4 regions of the Cobetia sp. Ld8 genome follow, and region 1 is predicted to be linked to each of the others. Evidence: predicted binding sites of a transcription regulator. Region 1 holds the regulator's gene; each other region holds the start of a gene.
What was found. The regulator LexA, encoded in region 1, represses DNA repair genes until DNA is damaged. The targets are predictions, from matches to a motif close to TACTGTNTANNTANACAGTA.
Positions count from the first base shown of each region.

Region 2: the regulator LexA is predicted to act here: its motif matches at 1,391-1,410, upstream of ACJJV2_RS11900 (YqiA/YcfP family alpha/beta fold hydrolase).
Region 3: the regulator LexA is predicted to act here: its motif matches at 3,066-3,085, upstream of recA (recombinase RecA).
Region 4: the regulator LexA is predicted to act here: its motif matches at 1,952-1,971, upstream of recN (DNA repair protein RecN).

Region 1 is NZ_JBISHF010000008.1:458,407-463,287, reverse strand. It holds gene topA (type I DNA topoisomerase) at 1-149, shown strand, start outside; gene ACJJV2_RS12915 (DUF6586 family protein) at 149-628, shown strand; gene ACJJV2_RS12910 (hypothetical protein) at 881-1,120, shown strand; gene lexA (transcriptional repressor LexA) at 1,238-1,867, opposite strand; gene ACJJV2_RS12900 (TetR/AcrR family transcriptional regulator) at 2,435-3,112, shown strand; gene ACJJV2_RS12895 (L,D-transpeptidase family protein) at 3,112-3,654, shown strand; gene nagZ (beta-N-acetylhexosaminidase) at 3,914-4,881, shown strand, end outside.
Region 2 is NZ_JBISHF010000008.1:217,942-222,822, reverse strand. It holds gene pgi (glucose-6-phosphate isomerase) at 1-1,288, shown strand, start outside; gene ACJJV2_RS11900 (YqiA/YcfP family alpha/beta fold hydrolase) at 1,570-2,322, shown strand; gene parE (DNA topoisomerase IV subunit B) at 2,537-4,417, shown strand; gene parC (DNA topoisomerase IV subunit A) at 4,544-4,881, shown strand, end outside.
Region 3 is NZ_JBISHF010000005.1:195,983-200,863, reverse strand. It holds gene alaS (alanine--tRNA ligase) at 1-825, opposite strand, end outside; gene ACJJV2_RS01435 (regulatory protein RecX) at 1,068-1,712, opposite strand; gene recA (recombinase RecA) at 1,885-2,952, opposite strand; gene ACJJV2_RS01425 (CinA family protein) at 3,168-3,704, opposite strand; gene mutS (DNA mismatch repair protein MutS) at 3,871-4,881, shown strand, end outside.
Region 4 is NZ_JBISHF010000009.1:52,877-57,757, forward strand. It holds gene dnaK (molecular chaperone DnaK) at 1-854, opposite strand, end outside; gene grpE (nucleotide exchange factor GrpE) at 1,058-1,681, opposite strand; gene recN (DNA repair protein RecN) at 2,058-3,728, shown strand; gene fur (ferric iron uptake transcriptional regulator) at 3,923-4,345, opposite strand; gene ACJJV2_RS16425 (outer membrane protein assembly factor BamE) at 4,424-4,852, shown strand.

The DNA of each region.
Region 1 (4,881 bases):
ACGGACGTCCGGCGCAGATTCGCTTCTCGCGCAAGGTCAAGGCTCAGTACGTCATGACCGATGAGGAAGGCAAGGCGACCGGTTGGAAAGCGACCTACGACAACGGTCGCTGGGTCGTCGAGGACAAGCGCAAGGGAGCCAAGAGCTGATGAGCCAGCGTGCCCGTACCAATCAGCTGCTGTATCAGGCCGAGTTGCTGCTGGCCCAGTCAGCAGCCTCTGGCGACGATGAGCATGCCGTGGCGCGTCGCATGGCCGGTGAAGAGGGCGCGCTCGCCCTGCTGGAGCTGGCGCTGGCGTCATTGCTGGAAGAGTGTGCCGTGACGGCGCGCTGGCCAGAGGGTAGCTGGCGCGAGCGCCTGGCGTCGCCGCCGACGCCCATCGCCGAGGTCGAGCAGCTGCGCAGCCTGCTGGAGCATTCCGACAGCTGGTTGTCTGAGCTGGTCGCGGATGTGACCCGCCTGCATGAAGAGGGCGGCGTCGCTCGCCGCGAGGAATCGCGTTCGCGTGGTGATGGTCTGATCATCGCGGCAGCCTCGAGCGCCTCGCTGGCCGAGCGTCTCAGTGCCGCCATCACGGCATTCAAGGCGCTGCTGCCGCAGCTGCGCGAGTCGAGTGTCGAGTGGTAGGTCAAGGCGTTGATCTGGTGCTGCACGCTGGTGATGACTGGCGCATGGCAATCGGGTGACGTTTCGCCTTCACGGGTGCTAGACTGATCGCATTGTGGCAAGCCCTGCATTCTCCGGTACGACCATGGCTCTGGCTGTGGTCGTACTTTTTTCTGCGTCGCTGATGGCAACGCGGTGCCGGGCTTGCCAGCCGTCGCGCTGACGATTACAACGACGCCGGTATCTCGCGAGATGCCGTGCAGGAGGAATGACGTGTCCGATCCCGCCGTACTTGAAATTGTGCAAATGGAAGATGGTGAAGTGATTCTGCGCGCCGCGGAAAGCGAAGGTGAGCCGCTGCTCAGCATTCGCATTTCGGACGAGGCCGCTGATCTGCTGCGTGACAATCGTTTCGAGGTCGCGCGTGAGATGATCGACCACGCCATCACCCGGACTCGCCTCTGGGATGGTGAAGAAGACGAGGACGAGCAGTCAGAAGGCATCGTGCACTGATTCATCGCTCGCGCTTCGCGCACAAAAAAACCCGCCTCGAGGCGGGTTTTTTTGTGCAATGCGTGCGGCTTTTCTGCTGCTCAGAACTCTGCGAGAAAAGCGCTGCTGGTCAAGGCCTCAGTGCAGGCCGCCATCGCGGATGACGCCCACCCCGAGACCCTCGATCTCCAGGCTGTCCGTGCGCAGGTCGACCTTGATCGGCGAGAAGTCCTCGTTCTCGGCTTCCAGCCACACGTAATGCCCGTCACGGCGGAAGCGCTTGACGGTGACCTCATCCCCCAGACGTGCCACCACGATCTGGCCGTCACGCACGCTGCTGGTGCGGTGCACGGCCAGCAGGTCGCCTTCCAGAATTCCCACGTCCTTCATCGACACGCCGCGCACGCGCAACAGGTAGTCGGCAGCCGGCGAGAAGTAGTCGCTCGGCAGCGGGCAGTGACGGTCGATATGCTCGCTGGCAAGAATCGGACTGCCGGCGGCCACTTCCCCGATCACCGGCAGACCATCGTTGGCGCTGTCGTCGACGTCAGCCAGCGACGGCACGCGAATGCCACGTGAGGTGCCCGGCACCATCTCGATGGCGCCCTTGCGCTTGAGGGCACGCAGATGCTCCTCGGCGGCATTCGGCGAGCGGAAGCCCAGCGCCTGGGCGATTTCGGCCCGCGTCGGTGGGTAGCCAGAGGACTTGATGGTCTTGATGATGAAGTCGAAGACATCCTGCTGGCGCGGAGTAAGCGGCTGGGTCATGGCATTGCCTTTGGCCTGGGCGGCATCTTGAGCTGACGGCACGGGGTGTGCATCCATACAACTGTCATTGTATCCAGTCATGGCGGTCATGCAAGGCATCGTGGCTTGCGTGGTGGCCTCAAAGGGCAGGTAGTCGTCGAGATATCGCTGTCTGGCGACTTTTCGTGCCGATATCCGAGGCACTCTTTCTTGAAGGGAATGCCTGGAAGGGAATGCCTGGAAGTGAATGCCTGGAAGTGAATGCCTGGAGATGAACCCGGCCTGGCTCTGGCGTGGGTGGTCAGTCACCGAGCATGACGAGCCCTTGAATCGGCTCGGTCAGCGTTGAGGGAATATCAGGCTTGGCTAAACCTCTGGTGTTTGAAACGCGAGAGAATTGTCAGTCATGGCATGGCGCGCTAGAATCAAGGTGTTTCAAACGAATGTTCGCCGATGGTAGTGCTCACGGGTGCCATGATCGAACGCGCCTTGCGGTGAACCTGCACCACCTCATGAGAGAGTCGCCGCGCGGGGCTTGCGCCGTGACCTACGACTCCAGTCCTTTTCTACCTGACAAGGGTTCCGCCCATGGCCCAGACCGATACCGTTACCCGCATCCTCGATACTGCCGAGGTGCTGTTCGCCGAGCGCGGCTTCGCCGAGACCTCACTGCGCAACATCACCAGCAAGGCCAAGGTCAATCTGGCGGCGGTGAACTACCACTTCGGCTCCAAGAAATCGCTGATCCAGGCGGTCTTCGCGCGCTATCTCGACCCTTTCAGTGAGCGTTTCCACGCGGCACTCGACAGCATCGAGCAGCAATACGCCGGGCGTCAGGTGCCGCTGGAGGTCCTGCTGGAGGTGATGGCGCGTACCGTGCTGGAGGTGCCGGCCGAGCGCAACAGTCTGCGTACCTTCATGCGCCTGCTCGGGCTGGCCTATACCCAGGGTCAGGGCCACATGCGGCGCTATATCCGTGAGCATTACGGCACGGTCTTCAGCCGCTTCGCCGAGCTTCTGAAGCTGGCGACGCCTGATCTGCCGGACAACGAGCGCTTCTGGCGTCTGCACTTCATGCTCGGCAGCGTGATCTTTACCTTCTCGGGCCTGGATGCGCTGCGCGATATCGAGGAGGCCGAGTACGGCCATCACACCACGGTGCGCGAGCTGATCCAGCACATGCGTCCGGTGGTGGTCGCGGCGATGGCAGCGCCGCTGCCTGCCTCGCTCGGGGATGGTGAGGCGGTCACCCAGGCGGCCAGCTGATGGCCTGCTGGGTAGCGGTGGATCTCTCGCGCCAGAGGCTTGAGATACGCAATGACATGCCGAGTGGCAGTCGTGATGCGCCGCCCCCCGCGGCTGACCCTGACGCGCTGGTGCACGCCTGCGCGATCTCCAGCGGCCTCAACGGTATCGGCGAGCTCGACGGCAGCGGTTGCACGCCAACCGGCTGGCATGTGATTCGTGCCGCCATCGGGGCGGGCAATCCGCGTGGCGCCGTCTATCGCGGCCGGCGCTTCACGGGCGAGGTGTTCACGCCCGAGCTTGCCTTAGAGCATCCTGAGCGTGACTGGATCCTGACGCGCATTCTGTGGCTCAGCGGCCGCGAGCCCGGCGTCAATCGTGGTCGCAATGCCCGCGGCGAGCGGGTCGATAGCCTGCGCCGCTACATCTATTTTCATGGCACGCCCAGCACTGAGCCCATGGGGGTAGCGGCGTCCCACGGCTGCATTCGCTTGCGTGATGACGATCTGCTGCGACTCTTTGCCGAGGCTGTGCCCGACACTCCGGTGCTGCTGCATGCCTGAAGGCGTTGGTGTCCGAGTCTGATACCCTCCATGAGCTGTTACCGGAATCTACGTGACAGCCCCTTGCCGAGGCGCAGCTGGCCGCGACTGTTCGATAGGGGTTCAGTCGGCTAGAATTGCGCCTTTCCTCGCGCTGGCAGCCTGATTCATCACGTTTCTTCCAGGCTGCCGAGCCCCGTAAAAGACATGAAGTCCTGGCGGTCGTGATTCCTCTCTTCACGGGACATCACTGCCGCAGGCCATGGACAGGAAGGATGACATGACACAGCCGCTGGGCTCCGTAATGGTCGATGTTGCGGGGCTGACCCTCGCCCGCGACGAACGTGAACTGCTGGCACGCCCTGCCGTCGGGGGCGTCATCCTGTTTGCGCGCAATTGCGCCTCTCCCGAGCAGGTGCTGGAGCTGAGCCGCGAGATTCGCAGCGTCAATCCCCACCTGCTGATCGCCATCGATCAGGAAGGCGGGCGCGTCCAGCGTCTGCGCGAGGGCGTGACACGCCTGCCAACGATGCGCAGCCTGGCACAGTGCTGCCTCGGGCGTGACTGTGATGGCTGCGGCGAAGACGCCCAGGCCGCAGGCCTGGGTCTGGCACGCGATGCCGGCTGGCTGCTGGGCATGGAAATGGCAGCCATCGGCTGTGATATCACCTTTGCGCCGGTACTGGATATCGATGTGGCGGGCTCGACCATCATTGGCGATCGCAGCTTCGGCGCCACGCCGGAAGACGTCATCGCGGTGGGCGGCGCTTTCATCGACGGGTTGCAGGAGGCGGGCATGTCCGCCGTCGGCAAGCATTACCCGGGGCATGGTGGCATCTCGGCAGATACCCATCTGGAGCGCGTGGTCGACCCGCGGCCGTTCCGCGAGCTGCGCGAGCATGACCTCAAGCCCTTCGCGGCCCTCGCCGAGCGTCTGGGCGGCGTGATGCCGGCGCATGTGATCTATCCGGATTTCGATGCACGTCCCGCGGGCTTCTCGCCCAGCTGGTTGGGCCTGCTGCGCGAAGAGTTCGGCTTCAAGGGCGCCATCTTCTCCGATGATCTCGGCATGGCGGCGGCTGTCGCGGAAGGTGGTCCGGCAGAGCGTGCGCGCCTGGCGCTGGACGCCGGCTGCGACATGGCGCTGGTCTGCAATGACCCGGCCGCCGCGCGCGAAGTGCTCGACAGCCTCGATGACGATGAGCAGCGCCACCGTGGCAAGCGCCAGGCGCGGCTGCGCTATGCGCG
Region 2 (4,881 bases), 240 kb from region 1:
GGTCGACACCTTCCACAGCGGCCAGTGGCGCGGCGCCACCGGCAAGCCGATCACCGACGTGGTCAACCTCGGTGTCGGTGGCTCGGACCTGGGCCCGCTGATGGTCTCCAGCGCCTTGAGCGATTGCCGTCCCAAGGACATCCACGAGATCGGCGTGCACTTCGCCTCGACCATGGATGGCTCCCAGCTGGCGGATTATCTGGAATCCTTCAGCCCGGAAACCACGCTGTTCATCCTGTCCTCCAAGTCATTCTCGACCATCGACACGCTGTCCAATGCCCGCACCGCGCGCGACTGGCTGAAATCACGCCTCGATCCGGAAGGGCGCCTGGAAGCGCTGATCAACCGTCAGCACTTCATCGGCGCTTCCGCCAAGCCGGAAAAGATGACCGAGTGGGGCATCGCGCCGGAACACCAGCTGCTGTTCTGGGATTGGGTCGGCGGCCGCTATTCACTGTGGGGCACCATCGGTCTGCCCATCGCGCTCAATGTCGGCATGGACAACTTCCGTCGCCTGCTAGCCGGGGCGCATGAGCTGGATGAGCACTTCCGCACCGCGCCGCTGGAAGACAACCTGCCGGTGCTGCTGGCGCTGGCCGGTATCTGGAACAACAACTTCCTCGATATCCGCGCCCACTCCATCCTGCCCTACGACGGTCGCCTGGAATACTTCGCAAGCTACCTCGAGCAGCTGGAGATGGAATCCAACGGCAAGTCAGTGACCAACGATGGCGAGATGATCGACTACTCGACCTGTCCGGTGCTGTGGGGCCAGCTGGGGCCGAACGCCCAGCACGCCTTCTATCAGCTGCTGCACCAGGGCACCCAGGCGGTCGAGTGTGACTTCATCGCGCCGATGTGCCGTTATGATCACGTCGAGGACGCCGAGACACGCGCCCACCTCAAGGCACAGCACCGTCTGACGCTGGCCAACTGCTTTGCCCAGTCACGTGTGCTGATGCTGGGTGATGACGCCATTCCCGGTGATGAGGCGCAGCCGAACCACAAGCGCTACCGTGGCAATCAGCCGTCGACCACGTTGTTGCTGGAAACGCTGACACCGGAAACGCTGGGTGCGTTGATTGCGCTCTACGAGCAGAAGGTCTTCGTTCAGGCCACCATCTGGGATATCAATCCATTCGATCAGTGGGGCGTGGAGCTGGGCAAGCAGATCGCCACCGCCACCGAAGCGACCATGACCACTGGCGAAGGCTTCGAGACGCTGGATGCCTCCAGCCGTGCGCTGATCGAAGCGGTGTGGGCAGCCCAGGATCAGGACCCGCGCTGAGCCCACGGCGGATGTGAGTGAGAGTGGGTGTGAGTGTGAGTGTGAGTGTGTAAGGGCATGCTGATATGCCATGCAAGACGAGCGGCGGCGTCAGTCGTCGCTCTCTGTTGATTTATACAGTATTCTCGCTATCCTATAAGCGAATCAATCGTTTACACTAGACAGCACGACGCGGACCGTCGAAAACCCTGCTCCCAACCTATGAACGCTCGAGAGATGCCCAGCCATCTTGAGGCGTGGGAGGGGAGGTTTCGCGGTCTGGCGTGTTGTCGGGAGTGCTGATGGCCAATTCCCCCTTTCCGTCAGATACGGCAGCGATGCACGCCACCGCGCCCGTCAAGGGTCTGCTGTATCTGCACGGCTTCAATTCGGCCAGTTGTTCGCCCAAGGCACGCTTGATGCAGCGCGCGGCAGAGCAGTTCGGCCTGCCGTGCGTGATGCCGGACATCCCCCCGGAGCCCGGCGCGGGTCAGGCGGCGGTCAACGCGGCCTATCTCACGTTGTGTGAGCGCCTGGCGCTGGACCCCGCAGACCCTGTCTGTGATGACGCCATCATGGTGATCGGCAGCTCCATGGGCGGCTTTCTGGCTACCTGGCTGGTCGCGCGTGAGGCCGCACGCCTCGAGGGGCCGGCAGGCCCTTCACAGAGCGTCTGGCGTCAGGGGCCGCGCAGTGTGCTGATCAATCCGGCCGTGCGTCCCGCGCGACTGGTCAGCGAATGGCTCGGCTCGGTGCATGCCAACCCCTATACCGGCGTGACGTTCACCGTCACCGAGGATTTCGGGCCCGGGCTGCTCGCATTGGAAGCGGAGCCGGTCACGGCGCAGCGCACCCTGGTGCTGTTGGCGACGGCCGATGAGACATTGGATGTCAATGATGCCGCAGGGCTCTATCAGGGAAGTCGCTTGATCATCACGCCGGGTGGCGATCACGGCTTTGCGCAGCTGGCGGAATATCTGCCGGCGATCATGGCGCATGGCGGGCACCGGCTGGCCCCCGCCACCGCAGCGGCGATGCATGTCGCGCCGGACTAGCAGGTCATGCGCGTGGTGCTTTCTGCTACGACACACCACGACCTGGCTGGGCACGGCACCTCTTGGCACGACATGGATTGGCACGACTTGGCAGGGCGTTCGATGCTGGACGCCAGGCGCCGGTCTCTCATTTTTCAGGAATCCGTTGTCCGTCTCGCGCATGTGAAATGGCGAGTCGGATGGCGGACGTCAACACCAAGGACACAAGGCTGCGATGAGTCAGTACAGCGCCAGTTCCATTGAGGTCCTCTCCGGCCTCGAACCGGTCCGCAAGCGGCCCGGCATGTATACCGATACTTCTCGGCCCAACCACCTGGCGCAGGAAGTCATCGACAACTCCGTCGATGAGGCGCTGGCGGGGCACGCGAAGGAAATCCGCGTGCGCCTGCTCGAGAATGGCGGTATCGAGGTCGGCGATGACGGTCGTGGCATGCCCACCGACATCCACCCCGAGCATGGCGTGACCGGCATCGAGCTGATCCTCACCAAGCTGCACGCGGGGGGCAAGTTCTCCCAGGACAGCTATCGCTTCTCCGGCGGCCTGCACGGCGTGGGCGTCTCGGTGGTCAATGCGCTGTCGACGCGTCTGGAAGTGGAAGTGTGCCGCGATGGCCTGCGTCAGCGCATCGCCTTCGAGAATGGCGAGAAGGCCGAGGAGTTGACCCAGATCGGCACCGTCGGCAAGCGCAATACCGGCACCCTGGTGCGCTTCTGGCCGGACGAGAGCTACTTCGATAGCCCGCGCCTGGCGATGCCGCGCCTGCGCCACCTGCTGCGTGCCAAGGCCGTGCTGTGTCCGGGCCTCAAGGTCGTGCTCATCGAGACCGATGGCAGCGAGACGACCTGGCACTACGAGGATGGCCTGCGCGATTACCTGCTCGGCGCCACCGATGGCTTCGAGCGCCTGCCGGAATCGCCCTTCGTCGGCCATTTCGAGGACGAGGAGCACGGGGTCGACTGGGCGATCCAGTGGCTGCCGGAAGGCGGCGAGCTGGTGCAGGAACCCTACGTCAACCTGATCCCCACGCCGCTGGGTGGCACCCATGTCAATGGCCTGCGCTCCGGTCTGCTCGAGGCGCTCAAGGAATTCTGCGACTACCGCAGCCTGCTGCCGCGTGGCGTCAAGCTGAGTGCGGATGACCTGTGGGAGCGCGCCGCCTTCGTGCTGTCGGTGAAGATGCTCGATCCGCAGTTCGCCGGCCAGACCAAGGAGCGTCTGTCCTCGCGCAGCGTCGCCGCCTTCGTCTCCGGCGTGGTCAAGGACGCCTTCTCGCTGTGGCTCAACCACCATGTCGATCAGGCCGAAGCACTGGCGGAACTGGTGATCTCGGCGGCCCAGCGCCGTCTGAAGAGCGCCAAGAAGGTCGCGCGCAAGAAGGTCACCTCCGGGCCCGCGCTGCCGGGCAAGCTCTCGGACTGCTCAAGCTCCGACCCTGCCGACAGCGAGCTGTTTCTGGTCGAGGGTGACTCCGCCGGCGGCAGCGCCAAGCAGGGCCGCAACCGCGAGACTCAGGCGATCCTGCCGCTGCGTGGCAAGATCCTCAATACCTGGGAAGTCGAGTCGCATGACATCTACTCCTCCCAGGAAGTCCACGACATCGCGGTCGCCATCGGACTGGACCCGGGCTCGGATGACCTCACCAAGCTGCGTTATCACAAGGTCTGCATCCTGGCGGACGCCGACTCCGATGGTCTGCACATCGCCACGCTGCTGTGCGCGCTGTTCGTGCGTCACTTCCCGGCGCTGGTGGATGCCGGGCGTGTCTTCGTCGCCATGCCGCCGCTGTACCGCATCGACCTGGGCAAGGAAGTGCATTACGCCCTGGACGAGAGCGAGAAGGCGCACATCCTCAAGCAGCTCGAGAGCAAGCGTGGCACGCCCAATGTGCAGCGCTTCAAGGGTCTGGGCGAGATGAATCCGCTGCAGCTGCGGGAAACGACCATGGCGCCGGACACCCGCCGTCTGGTGCAGCTGACGCGCAGTGCGGATGACGGCACCCACGAGATGCTCGACATGCTGCTGGCCAAGAAGCGTGCCAGTGATCGCAAGAGCTGGCTCGAGGACTACGGCAACATGGCCGATATCGAGGTCTGATCATCGGTTGAGCTTTCACAGCCAGCTGAACTTCGAAAGCCAGACAAGCTGCGCGACAGCATTCTTTCGGGAGCGCCACAGTCAGGCGCTCCCCGGTTTTACGCTCGTAATCAAGGTCAAGCGCCCATGAGCATGGATATCCAGGTTGCGGAGGGTGACGTCGAACGTCTGGCCCTGCGCGACTACACCGAAAAGGCGTACCTCGACTACTCGATGTACGTGATTCTCGACCGCGCCCTGCCGCATGTCGGCGATGGCATGAAGCCGGTGCAGCGCCGCATCGTCTACGCCATGCGCGAACTGTCCCTGACGGCCAATGCCAAGTACAAGAAGTCGGCGCGTACCGTCGGCGACGTACTGGGCAAGTTCCACCCCCACGGTGACAGCGCCTGTTACGAGGCGATGGTTCTGATGGCGCAGCCGTTCAGCTATCGCTATCCGCTGGTGGATGGCCAGGGCAACTG
Region 3 (4,881 bases), on a different contig from region 1:
GTGGTCAGCCACCACGCGCAGTGACGGCGTGGCGATGTTGTCGTGACCGATGATCTCGGCCGCGGCGGCCAGCAGATTCTGGAACAGGTCGATCTCGTAGTTGGAGTGCACGCCCTGCATCACGGCCGCGACACGCTCCAGGCCCATGCCGGTATCGATGGACGGCTTGGGCAGCGGGTGCAGCGTGCCCTCGGCGTCACGGTCGAACTGCATGAAGACCAGGTTCCAGATCTCGATGTAGCGATCGCCATCTTCGTCCGGGCTGCCCGGCGGGCCACCGGCGACATCTTCGCCGTGGTCATAGAAGATCTCGGAGGACGGGCCGCACGGGCCGGTGTCGCCCATCTGCCAGAAGTTGTCCTCGTCGAGACGCGAGAAGCGGTTCTGATCGATGCCGACCTCGTTGAACCAGATGTCACGGGCTTCGTCATCGCTGACGTGCACGGTGACCCACAGCTTCTCCTTCGGCAGGCCGAGTTCTTCGGTCAGAAACTTCCAGGCGAACTGGATGGCTTCGCGCTTGAAGTAGTCGCCGAAGCTGAAGTTGCCCAGCATCTCGAAGAAGGTGTGGTGACGGGCGGTATAGCCGACGTTGTCCAGATCATTGTGCTTGCCACCGGCGCGCACGCAGCGCTGCGCGGAGGTCGCACGGCTGTAGCCACGCGGATCACGGCCCAGGAAGACATCCTTGAAGGGCACCATGCCGGCGTTGGTGAACAGCAGAGTCGGGTCGTTGTTCGGCACCAGGGAGCTGGTGGGAACGATGGTATGGCCCTGCTTCTCGAAATAGGTCAGGAAGGCGTTTCTGATTTCTGCGCTTTTCATAGAGGTTCCGTAGCGATGTGCGTAAAGACGCTCCGGGGGTCTTCTGCATGACTTCCGCATGGTTTCTGCATATTCATCCATGTGGGTATGCATGGAGGTGCAATGAAAAGCATGAAAGAAGGCGCCTGCCCCGTGCCGTCGCAAGACGACCTAGTATAACGCCTGTTCGCGCAAGCTAAAGGGGGGGAAATGTCTTGAAGCGCCGGTTTGCGCGTCATGAGAGCCAAACAGTTGCCCGCCAGCTAGCCTTCTTCGCCCTCATCACTCCAAGCGGACTCCATGGCATAGCGCAGCTGCTCATAGTCGAAGCCGCGCTGGAGCAGAAAGCGCTCGCGCCGTGCGCGCTCCTTGTGCCCCTCGCCGGGGCCGGAAAAGCGCCTGGCCAGCGTCTCGCGCGCCAGTTCGAAGAAATCCACCGCCTCGACATGACCGAAGGCATCCGGCGTCGGGTCACTGGCGGCACGCATCACGGCATTGAGCGTCTCGCTATCGATACCACGCTGGCGCAGCTCCTGCTGGATACGCCTCGGCCCCTGCCCGCGCAGCACTCGCGTCCGCAGGAAGCTGGCGGCAAAGCGCTCATCGGATTGCAGGCCCTCCTCGGCCATGCGCTCCAGCACCTCCTCGATCAGCAGCTCGACCTCATCGCGACTCAAGGCCGCCTGTGCGCCCTCCTCGCCCGCGGCTTGCCGCTGTGCCAACTCGTCATCGCTGACCGCCCGCAGGTAGTCACGCTCCTTGAGATAGTCGTGCAGCTCGCGGCGGCTATGCTCGCGACGTGCCAGACGCGCGATGGCATCATTGCGCGCACGCCGTTGCGGCGTCATCGCGCCTGAGTCGAGCGGTTGATACTCAGGCCCACCCATTTCAGCGCTGTCATCGTGCATGGTCATGCTCCCCGGGGTTGAGCAGAAGGACATCGATGGACGTGAACGCAAGGCGCCCGCCTCCGAGTCATCGGGGCGGGCGCCTTGGGATCATCTCACCGGGTCGGAAACGACACGGTGCGATGACGCCAGCCTGGCGGCTGGCGCTCTTGCTCTTTCTTCTGGACGAACCTCAATCGAGATCGATATCCAGGTCGTCTTCACTCTCGGCGGCCGCGGTCTCTTTCGGCTCTTCCTTGGCTTCCGGTGCTGCCAGCAACTGGGCACGGATCTGGGTTTCAATCTCCTCCATGATGGCGGGATTGTCTTCCAGGTACTGGGCGGAATTGGCCTTGCCCTGACCGATCTTGCTGCCCTGATAGCTGTACCAGGCGCCAGACTTGCCGACCAGACCACACTGTACACCCAGGTCGATCACCTCACCGGCGTGATAGATGCCCTTGCCGTAGAGAATCTGGAACTCGGCCTGACGGAACGGCGGCGCGACCTTGTTCTTGACGACCTTGACGCGGGTCTCGTTACCGGTGACTTCATCACCGGACTTCACGGAACCGGTGCGACGGATATCCAGACGCACACTGGAGTAGAACTTCAGTGCGTTACCGCCAGTCGTGGTTTCAGGGCTGCCGAACATCACGCCGATCTTCATGCGGATCTGGTTGATGAACACCACCATGCAGTTGGCGTTCTTGATGTGACCGGTCACCTTGCGCAGTGCCTGGGACATCAGACGCGCCTGCAGGCCGACGTGAGAGTCGCCCATCTCGCCTTCGATCTCGGCACGCGGCGTCAGTGCCGCCACGGAGTCGACGATGATGACGTCAACACCGCCGGAGCGTACCAGCATGTCGACGATCTCGAGCGCCTGCTCACCGGTGTCCGGCTGGGAGACCAGCATCTCGTCCAGATTGACGCCCAGCTTCTCGGCGTAGGACGGATCCAGTGCGTGCTCGGCATCGATGAAGGCACAGACCTTGCCCTGCTTCTGCGCCTGGGCGATGACCGAGAGGGTCAGTGTCGTCTTGCCCGAGGATTCCGGGCCATAGATCTCGACCACGCGCCCGAAGGGCAGGCCACCGATGCCGAGTGCGATATCCAGCCCCAGAGAACCGGTGGAAACCGACGGGATGGCCACACGCGGGGCATCGCCCATGCGCATGACGGCGCCCTTGCCGAACTGGCGCTCGATCTGGGACAGCGCCGCGTTCAGCGCCTTGGTACGATTGTCGTCCTTTGCCATGTGGCCTCCTGTCGAACGGCGGAGCCACACGGGCTGCCACCTGGAATAGAGAATTCTGTCACTGAGAGCTGAGCAGACACCGTCAGACTAGCGGCTGAGGTGTCGTGGCAAAACCCTGTATACATGGACAGTATAATGCCGCAAGTTGCGTCACTCTGCCAGTCCGGTGATGCGCTTTTTCAGGCAGCACCCTCAACGCGGGGCTTGCATCGGGCTCACGAGTCTTCGGTGCCGATCTGCAAGGCCTCCACGCGCTCGATCAAGCCCTGCAACGCTTCCCGCACGGCGGCGTCACGCACGGCCTGCCGGTCGCCGGGAAAGTGACAGCAGCGTGCCTGCTGGCGCGCCTCGCTCCCCCACGCCAGCCACACGGTGCCGACGGGCTTCTCGTCACTTCCCCCGCCGGGGCCGGCCACACCGCTGATCGCCACCCCCAGCTCAGCGCCGCTTTCGCGACAGGCGCCCCGCACCATCTCGCACACGACCGCCTCTGAGACGGCACCGAACTCTTCAAGCGATGCCTCACTGACCCCCAGCAGGCGCTGCTTGGTGGCATTGGAATAGGTCACGTAGCCCGCATCGAAATAGCTGGAGCTGCCGGCAATCGCCGTGATCGCCGCGCTCACCCCGCCCCCGGTGCACGACTCGGCGGTGGTGACGCGCACCCCGCGCGCGACCGCCAGCGCCTGCAACTGCTCAGCCAGGGCATTCGCGCACTCAGCCTCAGGGGTCGTACCAGTCAATTGGCTCACGAACTTTCTCCTTGTGGAGGTCATCGGGTGAAAAGGGCAGCGAGCATGAGACATCACAGGCATTGGAGCCGGCCGCGCCAGTCCGTAGAATATCGCGCATCCCGCATGCCGTGCTCTCGCATGTGTGCTTTTTCCCATTGCAGTGCAGTCAAGGAAGTCCATGGCCATGGCCAAGAACAGCGCGCCCCAGATGACGCCGATGATGACGCAGTACATGAAGATCAAACGCGAGCACCCCGGCGTGCTGCTGTTCTATCGCATGGGCGACTTCTATGAACTGTTTCATGAGGACGCCAAGCGCGCAGCACAACTGCTCGACATCACGTTGACGGCGCGCGGCAGCTCCGGCGGCTCACCGATTCCCATGGCAGGGGTGCCCTACCACAGCGCTGAAGGCTATCTGGCACGCCTGGTCAAGATGGGCGAATCGGTGGCCATCTGCGAGCAGATCGGCGACCCGGCGACCAGCAAGGGGCCTGTCGAGCGCAAGGTGGTACGTATCGTCACACCGGGGACGCTGCACGATGAGGCGCTGCTGGATGCCAGCCGCGACAACCTGCTGGTGGCGCTGCACCGTGATGGCGAGACCTGGGGCCTGGCCGCTCTCGAGCTCTCCTCCGGTCGCTTCAGCGTGCTCGAGGTCAGTGGTGATGACGAGCTTCTGGCCGAGATCCAGCGTCTGTCGCCTGCCGAAGTCATGGTCGGCGAAAGCCGTACCCTCCCCGCCAGCCTGGCCTCGCGCCCGGGCCTGACCCGCCAGAGCGATTGGCACTTCGATCACGAGACTGCCTTGCGCCTGCTGTGCGATCAGTTCGGCGTCCAGGACCTCAACGGCTTCGGCTGCAGCCACCTGACGCGCGCCGTCACGGCAGCCGGCGCTCTGCTCGACTACGCTCGCGACACCCAGCGTACCGGCCTGCCCCACGTGACCGCGCTGGCCGTCGAGAGCCGCGATGACTCGGTGGTGATCGATGCCGCCAGCCGTCGCAACCTCGAGATCGATACCAACTTGGGCGGCACCAGCGACAACACGCTGGCCAGCGTGCTGGACGTCACCGCGACCGCGATGGGTTCACGCCTGCTCAAGCGCTGGCTCAACCGTCCGCTGCGCGATCAGCTCCAGATCGGCCAGCGTCAGGCGGCGGTGCAACGTCTGCTGGATGGCGACTACCCCTTC
Region 4 (4,881 bases), on a different contig from region 1:
TACGGCAGGTTCACGTCGGTCTGCTGAGCGCTGGACAGCTCGATCTTGGCCTTCTCGGCGGCTTCCTTCAGACGCTGCATGGCGAGGTTGTCGCCGGACAGATCGATACCGCTGTCTGCCTTGAACTGGTCAACCAGGTAGTTGATCAGGTGCATGTCGAAATCTTCACCACCCAGGAAGGTGTCGCCGTTGGTGGCGAGCACTTCGAACTGGGTCTCACCGTCGACGTCGGCGACTTCGATGATGGAGATATCGAAGGTACCGCCGCCCAGGTCGTAGACCGCGATGGTCTTGTCACCACGAGACTTGTCCATGCCGTAGGCGAGGGCTGCGGCAGTCGGCTCGTTGATGATGCGCTTGACGTCAAGACCCGCGATGCGGCCGGCGTCCTTGGTCGCCTGACGCTGGGAATCGTTGAAGTAGGCCGGCACGGTGATGACGGCTTCGGTGACTTCTTCACCGAGGTAGTCTTCCGCGGTCTTCTTCATCTTCTTGAGGATTTCCGCACTGATCTGCGGCGGAGCCATCTTCTTGTCTTTCACCTGCACCCAAGCGTCGCCGTTGTCGGCTTCGACAATCTTGTACGGCACCATCTTGATGTCTTTCTGAACCACATCATCCTTGAACTTGCGACCGATCAGGCGCTTGACCGCGAAGAGAGTGTTCTCCGGGTTGGTCACTGCCTGACGCTTGGCCGACTGGCCGACCAGAATCTCGTTGTCGTCGGTGTAAGCGATGATGGACGGTGTGGTGCGACCGCCTTCAGCGTTTTCGATGACCTTGGTTTTCTCGCCGTCGAGCACTGCCACACAGGAGTTGGTAGTACCCAAGTCAATACCGATGATGCGTCCCATAATCGTATACCTCGAATCTGTTGCTAGCCTGAAAGATAAGTCTGGATGTCGGCACCTTGTGTCGGTGCCTGAACTTGTTTCTCTAGATGGGGTCGCGTGTCAGGGTTTCAAGACCCGGCCGGGCAAATTTTCCCGGGCCGGATCGCCCTGAGCCCCCACAGGGCGCGATCCAACGCCTATCGGGCGTCGGGAGCGCGCAGGCCTCAGGAGGCCTTGCTGACTGCCACCATCGCCGGACGCACCAGGCGGCCATTGAGGGTGTAACCCTTCTGCATCACGTCGATGACGCTGTTCGGCTCCGCGTCCGGGGACGGCACCATGGCGACAGCCTGATGGTATTCCGGATCGAAGGGCTCGCCATGCGGATCCAGCTGCTCGACGCCTGACTTGTTCAGGGCATCCAGCTGCATTTTCAAGGTCATCTCGATGCCTTCGACGTGGGTCTTGGCCGCTTCGTCACCCGACATGGATTCCAGTGCCTTCTCGAGGGAATCCACCACCGGCAGCATTTCCTTGACGAACTTCTCCAGCGCGAACTTGCGCGCCTTCTCGGCGTCCTGCTCGGCACGACGGCGCGCGTTCTGCGCATCGGCAGCCGCACGCAGCGCCTGGTCCTTGGCTTCCTTGACGGCCTGCTCAAGCTCTTCGACCTGGGCGGCCAGCATCTCGGCTTCCGGGTTGTCCACCAGAGAGCCTTCGGCGCCGGTATCGTCGGCATCCAGTACGTTGTCGATCACTTCACCTTCCGGCGTTTCCGGCTGCGGCTCGGCATCGCGAGCGGCACGCTGAAGCTCTTCATCCATCGGGGTCTGCGGGTCCTGAGCCATGCTGATCTCCTGCGGGCCGGCGTCTATGCGCCATTGCCCTGATTCGTGGCCTGCTGAGCTTGTTGCGAAGCATCACGCGTACTGGCTGACAGACAGGCCATGAGTTGCCTTGAGAGGCAGCAAGGCCAGGCCATTGCTGCCGACTGAAAGTGTCAGTGCCTCTATATGGGGACAGCACATCGCTTCTCAAGCCTTGCCGCAGGCTTTTCTCCCCACTGAGTCCGGCATGGATTGAAGGCCACCCGAACGTGCTGTATAAAAAGCCATGTTAACTGTATAAACATACTGTATGGCGACACCGTAGCCCGCCCATCGAGTCCGGGTCCGCTGATGTTCCCCCAGCACGGCGTACGTCAAAGCCCCCTCGGAGGTAGTCATGCTGCTGCAACTCGCCATCCAAGATTTTGCCATCGTCGAAACGCTGGAACTCGACTTCCGCCGCGGCATGACCGCCATCACCGGCGAGACCGGTGCCGGCAAGTCCATCCTGCTCGGCGCCCTCGGCCTGTGTCTGGGCGAGCGCGCCGATGCCGGCAGCGTGCGGCATGGCGCCGACCGCGCCGACCTCATCGCGCGCTTCGATATCAGTGAGCTTGGCGACGCCCGTCAGTGGCTGGATGAGCGCGAACTGGGCAGCGACGACTGCCTGCTGCGTCGCGTCATCACCGCCAGCGGCCGCTCCAAGGCCTGGATCAACGGCACGCCCTGCACCATCGCCGACCTGCGCGAGCTGGGCGAGCACCTGATCGACATCCACTCCCAGCACGCCCATCACTCCCTGCTCAAGGAAGAGACGCATCTGCGTCAGCTCGACGAATATGCGGGCCTGGAGACTCAGGCTGCCCAGTTGCGCGAGGACTTCCGTCACTGGCAGGAGGCGCATCGTCGCCTCAAGCGCATGAGCAATGATGGTGATGAGGTGCGTGCACGTCGCCAGCTGCTGCGCTATCAGGTCGAGGAGCTCGATGAACTGGCGCTGTGCGAAGGGGAGCTGGAAGCCCTGGAGCAGGAGCAGGAAACGCTGGCCAATGCCGAGCAGATTCTGGCCGAGGCGCAGTCCGCCGCCGAGTGCTGTGATCACGACGAAGAAGGTGCGTTGCCGCGCCTCAACCAGGCCCTGGCGCGCCTGGCGCATCTGCCGGGCAACGAACATGGCTCACTGGCCAGTGCGCTGGGCATGCTCGAGGAAGCGCGCATCCAGATAGAAGAAGCGGCGCGTGAACTGCATCGCTTCGTGGAAGTCACCGAACTCGATCCCGAGCGCCTCGCCTTCGTCGATGAGCGCCTGAGCCGCATTCACCAGATCGCGCGCAAGCATCATGTGATGCCGGACGAGCTGCATGGCCTTCATCAACGCCTGAGCGAAGAACTCGACGGCCTGGGTGGCGATGAGGAGGCCATCGAAGCCTTGCGCGAAGAAGTGGCTCAGCGTCGCGAGGCCTGGAAGGGGCTGGCGAGCGAGGTGAGCGCCAAACGCGCCACCGCCGCCCCGCAACTGGCCAGCGACATCCAGGACCAGCTGGCCTTCCTCGGCATGGGCAAGGCCACCTTCGAGGTCGCCATCGAGGCGCGGGAGCGCCCGCAGCCCGAAGGCATGGAGCGTATCCACTTCCGCATCAGCGCCAACCCGGGCCAGCCGCCACGTGCGCTGGCCAAGGTCGCCTCCGGCGGCGAGCTCTCGCGTGTGTCACTGGCGATCCAGGTCGTGGCCGCCAGTCGCTCGACCATCCCCAGCCTGGTCTTCGATGAAGTCGATGTCGGTATCTCCGGCGCCACCGCCGAGATCGTCGGTCAGCTGCTGCGTCGCCTGGGCGACAAGGGCCAGGTGCTGACCGTCACGCACCTGCCGCAGGTCGCCGCACAGGCACATCAGCACCTGCATATAGAGAAGCAGGCCGAGAAGGACACGACCCGCACGCACATGGCGCTGCTGGATGAAAGTGGCCGCGTGCGCGAGCTGGCACGCATGCTGGGCGGCATTCACCTTTCCGAGCAGACCCTCGCCCATGCCCGCGAGATGCTCGGCGCTGCCGACAGCCGCCACTGAGCGCTGTCGGCGCCGTTCATGCACTGCCAGCGACGTCCATTCGTCCAATGACGCTCCTCAACAAGACGAACGCCAGAGTCATGGATTGAGGAAACATGAACGCCAGATACACGAACGGCCGCCCCTGAGGGCGGCCGTTCGTGTATCTGGCCGGAGAAGGCTCTCCGGCCACGTCATCCCTGACGCAACCCGCGTCAGCTGTCGCTCTTGTCGCCCTTGGGGCGCACGTAGAGCACTAGCGCATGCTCGACCAGCTCATAGCCGTGCTCCTCGACGATCTCGCGCTGACGGCGCTCGATCTCGGGATCACAGAACTCTATGATCTCGCCGCTGTCCAGACATACCATGTGGTCATGGTGTTCTTCCTGGGACAGTTCGAAGACGGCGTGACCGCCATCGAAGTTGTGACGCATCACCAGTCCCGCTGTTTCAAACTGGGTGAGCACACGATAAACCGTCGCCAGACCGACATCTTCGCCAGCCTCAAGCAACGCCTTGTACACGTCCTCGGCACTCAGGTGTCGATCCGTCGATTTCTCGAGGATCTGCAGGATCTTGACTCGCGGTAGGGTTACCTTGAGTCCCGCCTTGCGCAGTTCATGGTTCTGATCGGCCATGCTGGGGTACTCTTCGCAGTCGCTTGATGTATCAGGTATGATCGGCCAAGGCAAAACGATAGGGAATCTTCAGGGCAAATGCAAAACTTGATCAAAACAGTCGCCTTTTGCAGCGCCCTGTCGCTGCTCACCGGGTGCAGCTACTTCAGCGTCTACAAGCGCGACCTTCCTCAGGGCAACCTGATCAAGCCGGAAATGGTCGAGCAATTGAAGCCGGGCATGAGCCGCGAGCAGGTCATCTACGTGATGGGCTCACCGCTGCTGACCGCCCCCTTCAGTGAGGATAGCTGGGACTACGTCTATCGCCTCAAGAAAGCGGATGGCGAAATCATCAACAAGCGCGTGACGTTGACCTTCGCAGGCGATTCACTCTCCAACATCGACAAGAGCGGCGACATCGACCAGGAAACCGTCATCGTGCCGGACCTGGACATCGACCCTCGCGCGGCACAGCCTAACCGTGCTGAACCCAAGGCAGGCGCAGCCGACCTGCCTGAAGAGCGCTGATCACTGTCCTCTTCACTCAGTGACAAGCC